2 regions of the Arthrobacter sp. Y3221048 genome follow, and region 1 is predicted to be linked to the other one. Evidence: riboswitches for the same ligand, from Rfam matches in the RefSeq annotation. Region 1 holds a riboswitch; the other holds the start of a gene.

Region 1 (3,417 bases):
TTGGCCGCCGCATCGCCCGGGTGGCGGCCGCCCGGCGCACGCGCAGCCGGTACCCGGTCGGCAGAGGCGCGCGGACGATCATGGGCGCTCGCCGGCTGCTGCCCGACCGGGTCTTCGACGCCGTGCTCGCCAGGGTCTACCAGCGCTGAACCGCCGCGGAAGGGCTGCTAAGACGCGACGGAGCGACTGCCTTCCACGGAAACTCCCAGGTGATCGCGCAGGGTGCGTCCCGAATATGAGGTCCGGAACCGGCCTCGGGCCTGCAGCTCCGGCACCACGCCGTTGACGAACTCTTCGAGCGAGGACGGGTAGAGGGCCGACATGATCACGAAACCGTCAGCCGCCTCGGAGTCGTAGAGTTCGCACAAGTAGTCGGCGATTTCCGCCGGATCGCCCACGGGCTGGGGGTGCAGTTGGTTCATGGCCTGCGCCGTCGCCAGTTCGCGGACGGTCATCGATTTCCGGCGGGCTGCCGCCAGGAGCATTTGTTCAAAGCCCTCGCTGCCCGTGGCCCCGCGATGGGCCAGCAGCAACTCCTCGGCGCTGCCGTCCGGCTTCAGGTCCTCCCGGGCCGCGTGAAGGAGCCGGCCCAATTTCGTCAGAACGTCCTCCTCATCAAGCGCCGTCTCCAGGCCCACTACGGCTTGGCGGGCGGCGGCGGGAGTGGCACCGGTGATCGGCTGGACGGCCGGGAGCACGGCCAGCCGATCCGGATTCCGTCCGGCGACGGCGGCGCGGGCCCGCAGTTCGGTCCGCACCGCGCGCATGGCGTCCGGAGTGTCGGCGACGGCGAACACGACCTCGGCCCAGCGGGCGGCGAACTCCATGCCGCGCGGGGAGGATCCGGCCTGCATGAGTACCGGCCTTCCCTGCGGACTGCGCGGCAGGGTGAGCGGACCGCGGCTCAGCGGACGGTCGTCGCCGCCGGACCGGGACCGTTCGGGTATCCGGTGGACACGCTCCGGATCCGCAAACCGGCGTCCCGGCGCGTCCAGTGTCAGCGCCCCGGGCTCCCAGGTTTCCCACAGGTCCACTACGGCCTGGACGACGTCGTCGGCCCGGTCGTAACGCTCCGCCTTGGGCGGGATGGAGGCCAGGCCGAAGTTGGCGGCCTCGGCGTCGGTGGTGGACGTGACGATGTTCCAGGCGACCCGGCCGCCGGAGAGGTGATCCAGCGAGAGCAGCTTCCGGGCGATGGTGTAGGCCGGGGTGAAGGTCGTGGAGATGGTGGCGGCCAGCCCCAGGTGCCGGGTCGCCCCGGCAACGAGTGACAGGGTGACCAAAGGGTCGAGATAGATGGCGCCCTTGCCGCCCGTGACCAGCGTGGTGGCGAAGTCGCCCTCGTTGTCCTCCGGGACGGCCAGCGCGTCGGGCAGGAACAGCATGTCGAAGCAGCCTCGTTCCAGCGTCCTGCCCAGATCGAGATAAAACTCCGCGCTCAGCCAGTCCCGCCGGGAGAGCGGATGCCGCCAGTTCTCCGAATACTGGCTGGTCGGCGGGTTGACCATCGCCACCAGGTGCATGCCGTCGGATGTCTGCATTGTCGCGCCCTTCTGTTGAGTGAACAGGGCACGGGTGTGAGGGTTGCTCCCTGCGCTGGCATGATCCAGATCAGGTTCAACGGTCGAAACTTGAGAAGCTTCCTCTCAGCCCGGCTCACCGGACTCCCGTGTACAAGCCAGCAGCCTACCGGCAGCCGCACCGGGCGGCGAAAGGCCGCCGGCACGACGGCGTCATACTCCCAGCCGTTACTGCTGTGCCGGGAGCATGCTGCCGGTTTCCACGAAGCGCTGGTGCCAGGACAAGGCCTCACCGAGCAGGTGCGGGGTGTGCTTGCCGAAGCTGTCCCGGCAGGCACGATCAAAGTAGTCCTGCAGCATCGGCCGGTAGTCCGGGTGGGCGCAGGTCTCGATGATCTTGCGCGCCCGTTGCTTCGGCGCGAGGCCGCGCAGGTCGGCCAGACCCTGCTCCGTGATCACGATCATCGTGTCGTGCTCGGTGTGGTCGACGTGGCTGGCCATCGGCACGATGCTGGAGACCTTCCCGCCCTTGGCCATGCTGGGGGACATGAAGACGGACAGGTAGCTGTTCCGGGCGAAGTCGCCGGAGCCGCCGATGCCGTTCATCACCTTGGTGCCGGCAACGTGGGTGGAGTTGATGTTGCCGTAGATGTCCGCTTCGATCATCCCGTTGAGCGAGATGCAGCCCAGCCGGCGGACCAGTTCGGGGTGGTTGGAGATCTCCTGGGTGCGCAGGATGATGCGCTCGCGGTAGTAGTCGACGTTCGCGTTGAACTCCTCCAAACCGGTGCGGCTGAGCGAGAAGGACGTGGCGGAGGCCATGCGCAGCACGCCCTCCTTGAGCAGCTGCAGCATGCCGTCCTGGATGACCTCGGTGTAGGCGGTCAGGCCGCGGTAGCCGCCGGCCGCCAGGCCTTCCAGCACTGCGTTGGGGATATTACCGACCCCGGACTGCAACGGGAGCAGCTGCTCGGTCAGGCGCCCGCGCCGGACCTCGTGGTCCAGGAACTCCAGCAGGTGGCCCGCGATTTGCTGCGAGTTTTCATCGGGCGGGTTGAAGGGGGAGTTCCGGTCGGGCGCGTCGGTATGCACGATGGCCACGATCTTGTCCGGATCCACCTCCAGGTAGGGCTCACCGATCCGGTCGTCCGGATTCACGAGCGGGATGGGTTTGCGCTCCGGCGGCAGGGCGGTGCCGTGGTAGACGTCGTGCATGCCTTCGAGGCCGAGCGGCTGGGCGTTGTTGATTTCCACGATGACCCGGCTGGCCTCCCGGAGCCAGGTCATGTTGTTGCCCACCGAGGTGGACGGGATCAGCCGTCCATCCTCGAGCACGCCCACGGCCTCGACCACGGCCAGGTCGACGTCGCCGAAAAAGCCGAACCAGGTGTGCTGGGCGACGTGGCTAAGGTGCATGTCGATGTAGTCCAGCTCGCCGGCATTGATCCGTTCGCGCAGCGCCGGGTCCGACTGGTAGGGCAGCCGCAGCTGCATCCCGTCGACCTTGGCGAGGGCGCCGTCGAGCTCGGGGGCCGTTGAGGCGCCGGTCAGCACGCGGATCTTGAACTGCTCCCCGGCCGCATGCGCGGTTTCCATCCGCGCCGCCAGCGCCTGCGGCACGGCCTTCGGATAACCGGCCCCGGTGAAGCCGCTCATGGCCACCGTCATGCCGGGTTTGATCAGTTCAGCCGCCTGCTCCGCGGACATCACGCGCTCGAGCAGGCGGGCGTTGCGAATGCGGTCTTGCATCGTGCCCCTTCGTCTGGATCTCCCCTTCCACTCTAGGGGTCGGGCGCGGGCGCCGGGGCTCGGGGCGGGGAGAAGCGGGCCCTGTTGACGGGCGGAAACGCCGCGCGCAGCCTGATCTCCGGTGGTGAGGCTAGGGCTGGCGCAGCTG
Region 2 (3,417 bases), on a different contig from region 1:
CCCGGCGAGGGTGAGTGCCAGCGTGGATTTGCCGGCGCCGTTCGCGCCGGTGATGCTGAGCGCCTGCCCGGCCAACAGGTCCAGGTCCACCCCGCGCAGCACCGGTGCGGCTCTCCGGTTCCGCGACACGTCCAGCGCCGCCGCCCGCAGCAACGGCCCGCCCGGGGCCGGTGCCGCGGGCAGGTCCAGCCGCGGGGTGTGTCCGGGAACCCAGACGCCGGCCTCGATCAACCGGGCGCGGGTGGCGCTCTCGGCGAGCACCGTGCCCGGCGGCCCGTCGGCCAGCACGCCGCCGCCGGCCGCGAGCACGATCACGCGGTCCACCACGTCCGCCCAGACAGCCACCCGGTGCTCGACCACCACCAGGGTGGCGCCGGTGCGGTCCAGCACCCGGGCCACGGCGTCGCGTACTTCCTGCACGCCGTCCGGGTCCAGGTTCGCGGTCGGCTCGTCCAGCAGCAGCAGCCCCGGCCGCATGGCCAGGACGGAGGCCAGCGCCAGCCGCTGCTTCTGACCCCCGGACAGCGCCGAGGTAGGGTGATCCAGCGGTACCGCCAGGCCGACATCGGCCAGGGATTCGCGGACCCTGTCCCAGATCTGCGCGCGCGGCAGCGACAGGTTCTCCGCGCCGAAGGCCACCTCGTCGCCAACCCGGGCCAGCACCAGCTGGCTCTCCGGATCCTGCAGCACGAGGCCGGCCCGGCCGCGGGCCTCGGAGGGACGCACACCCGCCACGGTGAGCCGGCCGGTCTCCTCGCCCTCGCCCTCGTCGCCGAGCACGCCCGCCAGGGCGTGCAGCAGCGTGGACTTGCCGGCCCCGGAGGCGCCCAGCAGCAGTACCCGTTCGCCCGGGGCGATGCTGAAACTGGCCCCGCGCACCGCCGGGTCCTTGCGGCCAGCGTGCCGCCAGCCCCACCCTTCGGCGAGGACCGGCACAGGTCCGGGCACCGCCGTCGTACTCTGCTCTCCCATGGAACGGCTCAGACGTCGGCCGAGCGTCCCGCGGCGAAGGAGGACAGCACGCCCGTCTTCGCCAGCCCCCTGACCGCCAGCCACGGCAGCAGCCCGGCAATCACGACGCCGGACACGGCCGCGAAGCCCACGTAGGCCAGTTGCCACTCGGCGGCCCACAGCATGTTGTAGAGGATGTTCTCGCTGATGGACAGCGCCAGGCCTGCGCCCAGGCCGGCCAGCAGCGCCACGCCGAGGTTGAACTTGCGGTACAGGAAGAGCAGGAAGACGATCTCGGCCCCCAGCCCCTGGATCAGGCCGGAGACCAGGACGGTCATGCCGAAGCTCGTGCCCAGCAGCGCGGAGACAATGGCGGCCAGCATCTCGCAGTAGATGGCGGCGCCGGGCTTGCGGATGATCAGCCCGCCCAGCACGCCGGCCATCAGCCAGCCGCCGGTGTACAGTCCGGCCGAAGGCGGGAAGGCAAGGGTCAGGCCCTCGATCAGCGGCCAGCCCGCCGACCAGGCCCAGAAGATGACGCCGACGGCCACGGCGACCACCGAGGCCACGACGATGTCCACCACCCGCCAGCCGTAGCGCGGCTTCCGGGCAGGGGTAGGCGTGGCGGGTGCATTCGAAACGGTACTCACTGGGATCCTCCTGGTTGCAGGAGGGGAGGGCGGCCATGCGGCGCGCCCCGAGAACTCGACTCCCTTCGCCGGTACTAACCGGAGCAGGTTCGAGGGTCTGCGGTTCATCCGCACTCTCAGCGTCCCTCCCGGTCTCCGGTGTGTACCGGCCGGTCGGACGCTCCCCTGTCGTCATAGGTGCTGTCTAGCAGCACGCACCAGTCTACACTTGCCCGCAGCGGCGGGCGATTCGGGCTTCAGACCCTTGGAAAATGCACGACGGCTTACGGCCCGGGCGGGTGCCGGGCAGTAGGCTGGGAACCGGAACAGCAGTTGAGACGGGGCCGCGGCCCCGGAAGGGAGCGGGCATGAACGTTGTGTTGAGGCTCTTGGGCACACTGGTGAGTATCGGCGCGGGCCTGGCAGCCAGCCAGCTGCTGGGGTTCGTCTGGAAGAGAGTCACCGGAAAAGATGCGCCGAAGAGCGACGATGACCTGGAGAACAGCCTGCGGTCGGCGGTCGCCTTCGCCGTGGTGTCCGGCACCGTGGCGCGCGTGATCCAGGTGCTGACCAAACGCGCCACCGCCAAGGCGGTCATCCGCTACGACAAGACGCGGGAAATGGTCTAAGCGGTCCCTTGAGGGAGTCCGATGGGGGACGGGGCCGCGGTCCCGTCCCCCATCGCGCTTCTGGTCCCGGTCCGCCGGCAGCCGCCGCCGGACCGGCATTTTTTTGTTCGCGGGTTATTTTTTGTCCGCGGGTTATCTTTTGTCCGCGGGTTATTTTTGGTCCGCCGGCCCGGCGTCGTCCTGGTCGTTCCGCCCGGGACCAGCGGCCGCCGCCGCGGTACGCCGCTCCCCCGGCTCGCCGGCGTGCTGGCCGCCGGGAACATCACCGCTGCCGGCGTCGGCGCTGGAAGGCGCGACGTCGTCGGATGCCACCTCGGAATCCTCCTCGGCCGCTGCCTCCACCACCGCGTCGAGGTCGTCCACGCTGAGGATTTCCTTGCGCAGGTGCTTGGTTCGGTATCCGGCCCGGCCCACCATGTGGGCGGAAACCGGCACGGTGAGCAACTGGAACAGCCAGGCTATGAGGAGCAAGGGCACCGCCGTCCAGCTGCGCAACTGCAGGGCCATTGCCGTCAGCAGCAGCAGCAGGCCGAAGACCTGCGGCTTCGTGGCGGCGTGCATCCGGGATAGCAGGTCCGGAAACCGCAGCAGGCCGATGGCCGCGGCCAGGGACATCCCCGCGCCGGCGATCAGGCAGACGGCGGTCGCGATGTCGAGTATCAGGTCAGTGTTCACGGGGCCGCCCGTCCGTCACGAAACGAGCCACGGCGACCGAGCCGATGAAACCGACAAGGCAAATGACAACGACCAGCGTCAGGTTGTTCATGTGGCCGCCGGCGGCCATGTCCACGATGAGTCCGGCGCAGACAATCGCCAGCAGCACGTCAATGGCCAGCAGCCGGTCCAGCAGCGAGGGGCCGCGGGCGAGGCGGATCAGCGACAGCACCGCGGCCACGCCCAGCACTGCGCTCACGACGACTTGGGCAACCGGAATGACTTCCCCGTTCACACTGCACCTCCCCTGCCGGTACCTTCGGCCTTGACCATTGCCAGTTCTTCCTTCGTGCCCATCATCCGGATCAGTCCCGCCTCGATCCGCCGCACGTCTGCCCGGAAACGTTCGGCGGCCTCCTCGGTGGCCACGTCGATCACGTGCAGGTAAAGAGTGGACGTCGAGCGGTCCACATCCACCACGAAGCTGCCGGGGATCAGCGAAATGGCATGCCCGGTGGCAGTCACCAGCAGGTCGGAATGGCTTCGCAGCCGGA

Evidence for each region. A riboswitch is a leader RNA that binds a small molecule or an ion and turns the genes downstream of it on or off. The one in region 1 is predicted to bind thiamine pyrophosphate.
Region 2: linked by a shared signal. The riboswitch ahead of AC5RVS_RS05855 (ECF transporter S component) and the one ahead of AC5RVS_RS04015 (NtaA/DmoA family FMN-dependent monooxygenase) in region 1 are both predicted to bind thiamine pyrophosphate.

The regions. Positions count from the first base shown of each region.
Region 1 covers NZ_JBNHHX010000001.1:852,065-855,481, forward strand. Annotated here, with positions in the region: gene AC5RVS_RS04010 (oxidoreductase) at 1-149, shown strand, start outside; gene AC5RVS_RS04015 (NtaA/DmoA family FMN-dependent monooxygenase) at 168-1,541, opposite strand; TPP riboswitch at 1,572-1,681, opposite strand; gene scpC (succinyl-CoA:acetate CoA-transferase ScpC) at 1,749-3,269, opposite strand; gene AC5RVS_RS04025 (LysR family transcriptional regulator ArgP) at 3,400-3,417, opposite strand, start outside.
Region 2 covers NZ_JBNHHX010000002.1:261,742-265,158, reverse strand. Annotated here, with positions in the region: gene AC5RVS_RS05860 (ABC transporter ATP-binding protein) at 1-972, opposite strand, end outside; gene AC5RVS_RS05855 (ECF transporter S component) at 981-1,601, opposite strand; TPP riboswitch at 1,645-1,778, opposite strand; gene AC5RVS_RS05850 (DUF4235 domain-containing protein) at 1,949-2,209, shown strand; gene mnhG (monovalent cation/H(+) antiporter subunit G) at 2,360-2,884, opposite strand; gene AC5RVS_RS05840 (MrpF/PhaF family protein) at 2,874-3,158, opposite strand; gene AC5RVS_RS05835 (Na+/H+ antiporter subunit E) at 3,155-3,417, opposite strand, start outside.